One region of the Demetria terragena DSM 11295 genome, then DNA from elsewhere that is predicted to be linked to it. Evidence: riboswitches for the same ligand, from Rfam matches in the RefSeq annotation. Region 1 holds a riboswitch; each other region holds the start of a gene.
What was found. A riboswitch is a leader RNA that binds a small molecule or an ion and turns the genes downstream of it on or off. The one in region 1 is predicted to bind cobalamin.

Region 1 (3,538 bases):
TCTGGCCCATCGAATCTCCCTGGTCGCAATGCACTCCGGCGCTCTTGCTTTCCGCGATGACCTCCCGCCTGACCAGGTCCGCAGTACGGCCAACTTGCTCCACGAGACGTCCCACCAGGCGCTGGTAGAACTTCGCGAGGTTCTCGGTGTGCTGCGCGCCCAGGACGGCGAGCAGTCAGCGGCACCCGAGCCACCACAGCCCACGCTTGCAGACCTGGACGAACTCATCTCGTCAACGCGTGAAAGTGGTCAGCGCCTATCAGTAAGTCTCGAGGCAGACTTCATGACGGCGCCAAATGTGCTGTCCCGTAACGCTTTCCGCATAGTTCAAGAAAGTTTGACCAACGCACGGAAGCACGCGCCGGACGAGGACGTCGCGCTGACCCTAGCCGGACGCCCCGGTGACACCCTCACCATTGAAGTACGAAATACGCGCCCCACCAGGCCGCCTGGGCTGGCCGTGACACCTGGCTCCGGCTATGGCCTCGTGGGGCTGCGTGAACGCGCCAGCCTCAGCGGTGGCACGCTGACCGCGGGCCCGGATCGTCGGGGACACTTCGTGGTCCGAGCACGCCTGCCGTGGACCGTGGAAGAGGAGAGACTCACATGACATCGACCACAGGCGAGGCCGCGACAGACCAGCCCGCAATGATCCGTCTTGTCCTTGTGGACGACGACCCGCTGGTGCGCTCCGGGCTGCAGATGATTCTCGGCGGGTCACCCGACATCGAGATCGTGGCCGAGGCCGTCGACGGCGAGGATGCCCTCGAGAAAATCGAGAGATGCCAGCCCGATCTTGTGCTCATGGATGTCCGTATGCCGCGGCTCGACGGTGTCTCCGCCACCGAGCGGATCCTGGCCCGTCATGGTGAAAATGTCCGCGTTGTCGTCCTTACCACCTTCGACACCGATGACCTGGTCATGCGCGCCTTGCGCGCGGGAGCCAGTGGATTTCTCCTGAAAGACACGCCCCCGGCCCGACTCGTCGAGGCGGTGCGCACGGCCGCAGCCGGTCAGCCGATCCTCTCGCCACAGATCACGGCCAGCCTGATTGCCCAGGTGTCCGGTGCACCATCGGGTGATCGTGCCGCGCAAGCGCGCGCCCAACTAGCTCTCCTGAGCGAGCGCGAGTTGGAGGTGGCGCGGGCCGTCGGACAGGGCCTGTCGAACGCGGAAATCTCGCGATCGCTCTATCTCAGCGTTCCTACGGTCAAGGCGCATGTCTCCCGACTGCTCGACAAACTCGACTGCGCTAACCGCGTTCAAGTCGCGCTCGTCGTCCATGACGCAGGCGAAGACACGTAGTCCGTCTTTGACAAGGTCAGGGGCGGATGGGAATGTTCGCACACCGAATGTCTGTCTTTGAGGGGAAGCCGGTGTGACTCCGGCGCTGTCCCGCAACCGTGTGGCCCTGTGGCCGAGCCGGAGCACCTCGTAGACCGAATCGGCTCATTGATCCGTCGCGGAAATGCGGACGAGCCGGCATCGGGGCCTACCAGGCCCTCGCCTGCCGGACTTGCCCGGCAGGAGGAACTACTCATGACCATCGTTCACCGCGTGGCAACGCGTACCGCCGCAGCGTTCGCTGCCTTCCTCGGAGCCATGCTGTTCGCACTCAGCGTCGCGCCGACCGCAGACGCCGCCTCGGCCTACCGGTTCTGGGGTTACTTCCAACTCAAGGACGGCGCGTGGGCGTTCTCAACTAAGGGACCGGACCAGGTCAAGCCGGCTGATGGATCGGTCGAAGGGTGGCGCTATGCCCTCGCCGGACCTACTGACAGTCGGGCACCCCGCGACACGGTCTCGTTTAAGGAAGCATGCGCAGGTACCCCAGCCAAGGAAGGCACCAAGCGCGTCGGGGTGGTCATCGACTACGGCCGCACCGCGGACGCGGAGTCGGGCACCCCACCTAAGCCTGTCGCTGAGTGCGCCCAGGTACCGGCGGCTGCGAACGGGTCACAGGTGCTGGCAGCGGTCACCGACGCCGTGCGCGTCGAAAAGGGTCTGACCTGCGGGGTCGATGACTGGCCAGCCAAGGGCTGTGGTGGTGAAGTCAAGACGGTGCCTGCTGCCGCGAAGGCTAAAGACAAGCCGGTCTCGATCACGGCGCCCGCTGCGAAAGAAACCGACGAAGACTCCTCGAGTGCACCGATCCTGATCGGTGGTGGCGTGGTACTGGTTCTGCTCCTTGGTGGCGGCGCGGCCGTGGCGATGCGTCGGCGACAGAGCGCTGAGTCCGCCTGACGCGCGTGACGCCGCTCGCTGACCGACTCTCTCGCCCCCGGCTACTCCATCCGGTGGCGTGGTGGCTGTGGGGTTTGACGTTGGCTGCTGCCGCATCACGTACGACCAACCCGTTTTACCTCGTGGTGATTGTGCTGGTCATTGGCATTGTGGTCCTGCAACGGCGCGAGGTTGGTGCGTCTTCCACGCTGGGGATCTTCCTCGGTATTGCCGCGGTAGCGATCGCACTACGCGTTCTGATGACCATCGTGTTCGGCAACGGCGTGGTGGGAACGCACGTGCTATTCACCTTGCCCGAGATTCCGCTTCCGGACTGGCTGGCGGGGATCCGGCTCGGCGGGCCCGTCAGCCTTGAGGCGGTGCTCGTAGCGTTCTACTACGGGCTGCAGTTAGCCGCGATCTTGGTCTGTGTGGGCGCGTGCAACGTGCTCGCCGACCCGCGGAGATTGCTGCGCTATGTCCCGGCCACCCTGTATGACGTGGGGACCGCCATCGTGGTCGCCCTCACGTATGTCCCGCGGTTGGCAGAGGAAGCTCGCCAGGTACGCGCCGCGCGGCGCTTGCGCGGGCATTCAGGGCGGGGCGTGCGAGAGCTGGCCCGATTGGCCCTGCCCGTCATGGAAAGCTCGCTCGAACGCTCACTGCAACTCGCCGCGTCGATGGAATCACGCGGGTATGGCCGGATCACCCTCGATCCGCGGACTCGGCGCCGAGCCACGGCGATGACCGTCCTTGGACTCGTGGGGGTCGTGGTCGGTCTGTACGGACTGCTCGGCGGCTCCACGCCCACTGCCGTCGGCCTCCCCACGCTGCTCATCGGGTGTGCGCTGGCGCTCGGGGCCTTGCTCACCGGGGCCCGCCAGGACCGACGCACGCCCTATCGCCGCGACCGGTGGCGCCTGTCGGAGTGGCTGGTCCTGGCGAGCGCACTTCCCGCAGCCGTCGCCCTGACCATCCTTGCTGCGCATGGCGATCCTTCGATCATGCCGCGGCAGTCCCCAGCCGAGGTCCCCCAGGTGGTTCCACTCGCACTCGTCGCCCTCGCGCTTCCCAGCCTTGCGGGCATCCTCGCGCCTCGCACTCCCCGCCGCGCCCACCTTGAGGACCTCGCAGCCCAACGGGCACGCGACCTCGAACTTGAAGCGACGCCAGCATGATTCACCTGTCATCGGTGAAGGTGACCTATGCCAATGCACCGGCTCCGGCGCTCAGCACTCCCGATCTCATCATTCCCGAGGGCGACTTGGTGCTGCTCGTCGGACCGACCGGGAGCGGGAAGTCCACCCTCCTTCGT
Region 2 (3,538 bases), 1.8 Mb from region 1:
CTCCACGGGCGGAGCCGGAACAGCAGCAACTGCTGGCGCGGCGACGGCGGGAACCTCGGCCCGCTTGCGCGCGAATCCGAAGCCACCCCCGGAGCGGCCAGAGCTCTTGGACTTGTTGACCGCCACCGTCGACTGCTCGGCGGTGTGCCGCGGCTTCATGTGCAGGTAGTAGGTCGTCTTCACACCCTTGCGCCACGCCTCGCTGTAGATCCGGGTCATCTCACCGATGTCGCGGGTCTCCAGGTAGAGGTTGCGGCTAATGGCCTGGTCGATCCACTTCTGCGCCCGCGCCGCGACCTCAAGGTAGGCATCCGCTGGCTGCTGGAAGGAGGTCCGGTAGACCTCGAGCAGGTCCGCGGGGATGTCGGGCACGTTGGAGAGGTCACCCTGCGACTGCAGCAGCTCCCCGCGTACGGACTCCCACAGGCCACGCTCCTGCAGCGCCTTCACCAGGTTGCGGTTGACCTCAAGGAACTTGCCCGACGAGGTCGCACGGCTGAAGAGCTGGGAGAACTGCGGGTCCAGACCCGGGGTCGTACCAGCCACCAGACCGATGGAGGCGGTCGGCGCGATTGCCATGAGCGTGGCGTTGCGAACACCGTGAGAAACCTTCTCCCGCAACACATCCCAGTCCATCCGGGTCGTGCGGTCGACATTGACCGGAACGCCGCGGCGCTGCTCCTGGATGGCGATCGTGTCGAACGGCACCATGCCGCGGGACCAGCCAGAACCCTCGAAGTTCGGGTACGCACCGCGCACCTGAGCCAGGTCTGCGGACTCATCGATCGCGTGCCAGCTGACGAACTCGACCAGTTGGTCGATGAGTTCGTACGCCTGCTCGCTGGCGTAGGGCAGGCCCAACCGCTCGCAGACATCGGTGAAGCCCATGACTCCCAGGCCGATGGCACGGTTCTGCTCGTTGGAGTGCTCCGACTGCGGCACCGACGAGCGGGTGATGTCGATGAGGTTGTCGAGCTGGCGCACTGCAAGGCGGGCACTCTCAGCCAGCCGGTCCCAATCCCATTCGCCGTCCACAAGGTGGCGCGACAGGTTGATCGAGGCCAGGTTGCAGACGGCCGTATTGTCGCGGTCCTGCGGCAGCGTGATCTCGGTGCACAGGTTGGACAGGTGGATCGTGCCGGTGTTGTTGTTGAGCGCGCGGAGGTTGATCGAGTCCTTCCACGTCAGCCAGGGGTGCGAGGTGGTCTGCAGCGACACCAGGATGGCCGTCATCTGCTCGCGAGCGCGGATCTTCTTGAACTTGCGCATCTTGCCGGCCTCGGCGAGTGCCACATACTCGGCGTAACGCGCAGAGAACTCATCGCCGACGAGCTCGACCAGGTCGGGAGTTTCCAGCGGGTCGAAGAGATACCAGGCGTCGTCGCTGTCGACGCGCTTCATGAACTCGTCAGAGATCCAGACCGCGGTGTTGGCGGTACGCGTCCGCCGGTAGGGATCGCCGGCGTTCTGCCGCAGGTCGAGGAACTGCGGGAAGTCCAGGTGCCAGTTCTCCATGTAGAAACACAAGGCGCCGAACTTCTTGCCCCCGCGGGAGACCGCACGCAGGATCGAGTCGATTGTGTGCATGAACGGGATTGGACCCGTAGAGCTGGTGTTGTTGCTCCGGATCGGCGAACCCTCAGAGCGCAGCTTGGTGACCGAAAGACCAATGCCGCCAGTGCCTTTTGTCAGCCACATGACATCGCGCATCGACGTCGCGATGTGCTCGATGTCGTCGTCCATCTGCATGACAAAGCAGTTCGAGAGCTGGGGCGAGATGGTGCCCGCGTTGACGAGGGTTGAACCGGCAGCAAGGTAGTCGAGGCTGGACATCTTGCGGTAGAAGCGGACGGCGGCCTGCGTGGGCTCTTTCTCGTTGACCGAGAGGCCCATCGCGACGCGCATCCAGAAGTAGGCGGGCACCTCAAGCGGTCGTCCGGCTGGGCCGGTAGCCATGTAGCGGTTCCGCAGGGTGATGATGCCGATGTAGCGCAGCGCCTCGTCGTGGTGATGGTTGAGCTCAGCGGCCAACTCTTCGAGGTTGAATGCCGACGCGAGGCGCGGATCAAACAGTCCGTCTTCCACGGCTTCGCGGATGTATCCCGGGAAGCGGGCCTGGTGCAGCAGGGCTAGTTCGGTGTGAGTCTCGAAGTCGCCGAGCACCTTCTTGTAAATCGTCTTGAGGAGCAGCCGGGAGGCGATGACGTCGAAGTCCGGGTCGTCCTTGACGTTCTGGACGGCAACCTGGATCGCGGCCTCGTCCAACTGTTCGGTGGTGATGCCGTCGAAGAGCGTGATCTCCAACTCTGAGGCGACCTGCATCGTCATCGACATCTGGTCCGGAAGACCGACGGCAGCCTTCTCGATAGCGCGGTTAATACGGTCGGCGTTATACGGCTCGCGCGAGCCATCGCGCTTGGTGACGTGGATTGAGGCCATCCGGGTCGTCCTTCCCTCGAGGTACTTCGGGCCCACGGGCCAGGCAAGGACGGCAGACGGAGAAGCCACGGCAGCAACTGCTCCGCCCATCGACCGTCCCGCGCGGCCCACAGACACACCACCCCGGCGGGGCGGTGCTTGCTGGCAGGTCTTCGGACTCGTGGGCGCGAGCGTTGCGCTCACCTACTAGCCGCCTCTTCCCGGGCATCAAACCCAGTGATCACATGACGACGGTCGTTCCCACTTACCGCTGCGGGGCAGTCCTGGACTTACACCAGGTTCCCTCTTACGACAACCCCAGATCGGAAGATATGGGGTTGAACCAGCAACTCGGACACCATATGTCGTGATCGCATCGGCGCGCAACCTCGGCGCTCCGGTAACTCGTGGGCAGCGATCATCTCGCGGCGGACAGCCAAACGTGGGGTGCGCAGATCAGTCTGCGCACCCCACGTTTGGGTCGTGATTTACGGGGTGATGAGGCCCGAGGTGGCTTCCCGCGCACGGGTAAACCGCTCGATGACATCGGCCCAGTTGACGATGTTCCACCACGCCTTGACGTAGTCCGGCTTGACGTTGCGGTACTGCAGGTAGAACGCGTGCTCCCACATGTCGAGCATCAACAGCGGGGTCAGTCCGACCGGCAGGTTCCCCTGGTGGTCATAGAGCTGACAGATCAGCAACTTCTGACCAATAGAGTCCCAAGCCAGAATCGACCAGCCGGAGCCCTGGATACCCAGCGCGCTTGCCGTGAAGTGAGCGCGGAAAGCATCGAACGACCCAAACTGGTCGTCGATCGCCTGCTGCAATTCACCGTCGGGCTTGTCGCCGCCGTCCGGAGACATGTTCGGCCAGAAGACCGAGTGGTTCACGTGACCGGCCAGGTTGAACGCAAGGTTCTTTTCCAGCAGGTTGACCTTCGTCAACTCGTCCTTGTCACGCATCTCCGCCATCTGCTCAAGGGCGGTGTTGGCGCCCTTGACGTAGGTGTCGTGATGCTTGGAGTGGTGCAACTCCATGATCTCGCCGCTGATGTGCGGCGCGAGCGCACCGTAGTCGTAGGGAAGTTCGGGCAGTGTGTAGTCAGCCATTCGTCACC
Region 3 (3,538 bases), 1.8 Mb from region 1:
AGTGGGACCGCCCGGGCATGGAGCCCCTGGAACTGATGGACGAGATCGAGCGGGACATCAACGTCCAGCCCACCCCGCTCACCTGGCCGGTCGGTATCGCGGGTGAGTTCCGAGGGGTGTTGGAGCGCTCGTCCGGCGACTTCGTGCAGTACGAAAAGACACCGGGCGGCGCGACCAAGGCACAGCAGCAACGGCGTACCGCCGCTGAGGCGCAGGACCTCGTCCCTGACGAGTGGACAACCGCCCACGACGAGGCCGGTCTCCTCGAAGCAGTCGAGGCCACCCACGACCAACAGCGCTTCCTCGCCGGCGAATCCACCCCGGTGCTCTTTGCCTCGGCCCTTCTCAACTTTGGCGTCTCCCACTTGCTCGACACCTTGGTCGAGCTTGCGCCCGGCCCGGCTCCAGCCGTCACGGTGTCTGGCGATCTGCGCGGCCTCGACGAACCGTTCAGCGCGATGGTCTTCAAGGTGCAGGCCGGTATGGACCCGGCTCACCGCGACCGCCTGGCCTTCGCGCGCGTGCAATCCGGGATGTTCGAGCGCGGGATGACCGTCACCCACGTCCCGACCGGACGGCCGCTGACGACCAAGCACGCGACCGTCGTCTTCGGACGCGAGCGCTCGACCGTCGAGCAGGCGGTTCCGGGCGACATCATTGGACTCGTGAACTCATCGGAGTTGGCTGTAGGCGACACCATCAGCGCGACGCCCGTCGTGGAGTACCCGCGCATCGTGCGGTTCAACCCGGAACATTTCGCCGTGGCCCGGGCGCGCGATACCGGCCGATTCAAGCAGTTCCGCAGCGGTATCGAGCAACTCGACCACGAGGGCGCGATCCAGGTGTTGCGCTCAGATCTGCGAGGAAACCAGGCGCCGGTTCTTGCCGCCGTCGGACCGATGCAGTTCGACGTGGTCAAGGCACGGATGGAGCACGAGTTCCGGACCGTCATCGACCTGGAGACCCTGCCCTACTCGCTAGCCCGCGAAGTGACCACTGAACAAGCCCCTGTGGTGAACCGGGAACGCAACGCCGAGGTGTTGCACCGGTCCGACGGCACCTTGTTGGCGCTCTTCTCTGACAAATGGCGTGCGCAGGCGATCACCCGAGCCCATCCCGATCTTGGACTCGTCCTGACCGACTGACCGCGCGGCTCTAGACTCACGAGTGCAGCTGGTTCATGGCTGACGCTGAGGCGTCAGTGGTGTCGAGTCATCCACGTGGGTGATGAGAGGGAACCCGGTGAGAATCCGGGACTGTCCCGCAGCGGTGAGTGGGAACGAATGCCGTGTAATGCACTGGGTTTTCCTGGGAAGCGACGGCGAGTAGGAGCGGCTTCGGTCGTGTGCCCGCGAGTCCGAAGACCTGCCAGATGTGCCGGGTACGCCGTACCCGGCGGTTTCCGCCTCGTGGATTGGGCGTGCGGACCTCTTCGACTGTGTCGACCGCTGTGGTCGTGTCGGTGGATTGGGTGTTGTGCTCCTCGGGCGGTAGCCGTCTCGACTGCACAAGGGAGAACACTCTCGTGACAACCCCCATTACCGCGACCGTTCTTGGTTTGCCGCGCATCGGCCCCCGTCGCGAACTGAAGAAGGCCATCGAGTCGTACTGGGCTGGGCGCATGAGCGCCGCAGACCTGGACTCGGAGGCACGACGATTGCGTACCGCGCAGGTACGCACACTGATCGACGCGGGACTCGATTCAATCCCGGTCAACACCTTCAGTTATTACGACCAAATGCTCGACACGGCCGTCATGCTCGGCGCGCTTCCGTCGCGCTACACGGAGTCCGGCCAACCACTTGATCAGTACTTCGCGGCGGCCCGTGGCAATGATGCACTCGCGCCGCTGGAGATGACCAAGTGGTTCGACACCAACTATCACTACATCGTTCCTGAGATCGGGCCTGACACGGCATTCTCTTTGCACCCGGAGAAGGTGCTCGCCGAGGTGGCCGAGGCGCGTGAGATCGGTGCGGCGGCGAGGCCCGTACTGATCGGCCCGGTCACCTTCCTGAAGTTGGCGAAGCCGGTCGGCGGTGAATCCGCTTTGCTTGCAAGGACTTCGGAGCTCGTGCCGCTTTATATCGACCTACTGCAGCAACTTGCAGACGTTGGCGTCGACTGGGTGCAAATCGACGAGCCGAGTTTGGTCACCGACCTTGACGACGATGAACTGCAGGTAGTGCGAGCGACCTATGACGCGCTTGCCAGGTCGACGAGTCGTCCGGCGATTCTGCTCGCGACCTACTTCGGCTCGCTGGGCGGTGCCGCCTCGGCAGTCGCGGCGGTCGACGGACTGGCAGTGGACTTGGTCGCCGGCGAAGCGCCCGCGCGGGAAGCGCTGCGGGGCAAGCAGATTGTGGCCGGAGTCGTGGATGGTCGAAACATCTGGAGGAACGATCTGGATGCGTCCCTCGCGACCCTGTCGTCGATCGTCGAGGCGGCAGACACGGTCGCGGTGTCGACCTCGTGCTCGCTCCTGCACGTGCCGTACTCCCTCGAAGGAGAAGACGGCCTCGACGACGCGCTGCGTTCCTGGCTTGCCTTTGGCGCTGAGAAGACGGCAGAGGTCACGACTTTGGCTGCAGCACTGCAGGATTCGGCATCAGTGAGTGCGCAGTTCCAAGCGTCTCGCGACGCGATTCAGGGGCGTCGAGAGGACCCGCGGCTCCAGCGGGAAGACGTCCGCGCACAACTGGCCGACGTGGATACGTCGGCGCGTACGCGGCGACCAGCCCAGGAACGCCGAGAGTTGCAGGCCGAGCGACTGAACCTTCCGCCGTTGCCGACAACCACGATCGGGTCCTACCCGCAGACCGCGGAGATCCGCTTGGCGCGGGGTGATTTGCGGAAGGGGCGCATTGACGAGGCCGAGTATGCGCGCCGCATGAGGGCGGAGATCGACGCAGTGATCGACCTCCAGGAGCAACTCGGCCTGGACGTCTTGGTGCACGGTGAGCCGGAGCGCAACGACATGGTGCAGTACTTCGCCGAGCTGCTCGACGGGTTCGCCGCCACCACCAATGGGTGGGTGCAGTCCTACGGCACCCGGTGCGTACGCCCCCCGATCCTGTTCGGCGACGTGGCCCGCCCCAAGCCCATGACCGTCGATTGGATCGGCTACGCCCAGTCGCGAACTGCCAAGCCGGTCAAGGGAATGCTCACCGGGCCGGTAACGATCCTGGCGTGGTCCTTTGTGCGCGATGATCAGCCTCTCGCGACCAGCGCAGACCAGGTCGCTCTCGCGATCCGTGCGGAAACGATCGACCTGGAATCCGGTGGGGCGGCCATCGTCCAGGTCGACGAGCCGGCCCTGCGCGAGCTCATGCCGCTGCGCAAAGCCGACCAACCTGCCTACCTGGAGTGGGCGGTGAACGCCTTCCGGCTAGCCACGAGCGGCGTCTCGGACGCGGTGCAGGTGCACACTCACCTGTGCTATTCCGAGTTCGGTGAGGTCATCGAGTCGATCGCGGCCCTCGATGCCGATGTCACATCCCTGGAAGCGGCGCGCTCCCGCATGGAGGTGCTCGATGAC

Region 2: it holds a riboswitch for cobalamin, as region 1 does, so the genes downstream of both, F562_RS19570 (ribonucleoside-diphosphate reductase subunit alpha) here and F562_RS18355 (SCO2322 family protein) in region 1, are expected to answer to the same signal.
Region 3: it holds a riboswitch for cobalamin, as region 1 does, so the genes downstream of both, metE (5-methyltetrahydropteroyltriglutamate--homocysteine S-methyltransferase) here and F562_RS18355 (SCO2322 family protein) in region 1, are expected to answer to the same signal.

What each region holds. Positions count from the first base shown of each region.
Region 1 covers NZ_AQXW01000004.1:576,458-579,995, forward strand. The annotation lists gene F562_RS0106900 (sensor histidine kinase) at 1-610, shown strand, start outside; gene F562_RS0106905 (response regulator) at 607-1,305, shown strand; adenosylcobalamin-variant (AdoCbl-variant) riboswitch at 1,354-1,441, shown strand; gene F562_RS18355 (SCO2322 family protein) at 1,540-2,244, shown strand; gene F562_RS0106915 (energy-coupling factor transporter transmembrane component T) at 2,250-3,401, shown strand; gene F562_RS0106920 (ABC transporter ATP-binding protein) at 3,398-3,538, shown strand, end outside.
Region 2 covers NZ_AQXW01000004.1:2,357,757-2,361,294, reverse strand. The annotation lists gene F562_RS19570 (ribonucleoside-diphosphate reductase subunit alpha) at 1-2,439, opposite strand, end outside; cobalamin riboswitch at 2,566-2,781, opposite strand; gene F562_RS0115640 (superoxide dismutase) at 2,907-3,530, opposite strand.
Region 3 covers NZ_AQXW01000004.1:2,353,903-2,357,440, forward strand. The annotation lists gene F562_RS0115630 (peptide chain release factor 3) at 1-1,145, shown strand, start outside; cobalamin riboswitch at 1,186-1,387, shown strand; gene metE (5-methyltetrahydropteroyltriglutamate--homocysteine S-methyltransferase) at 1,526-3,538, shown strand, end outside.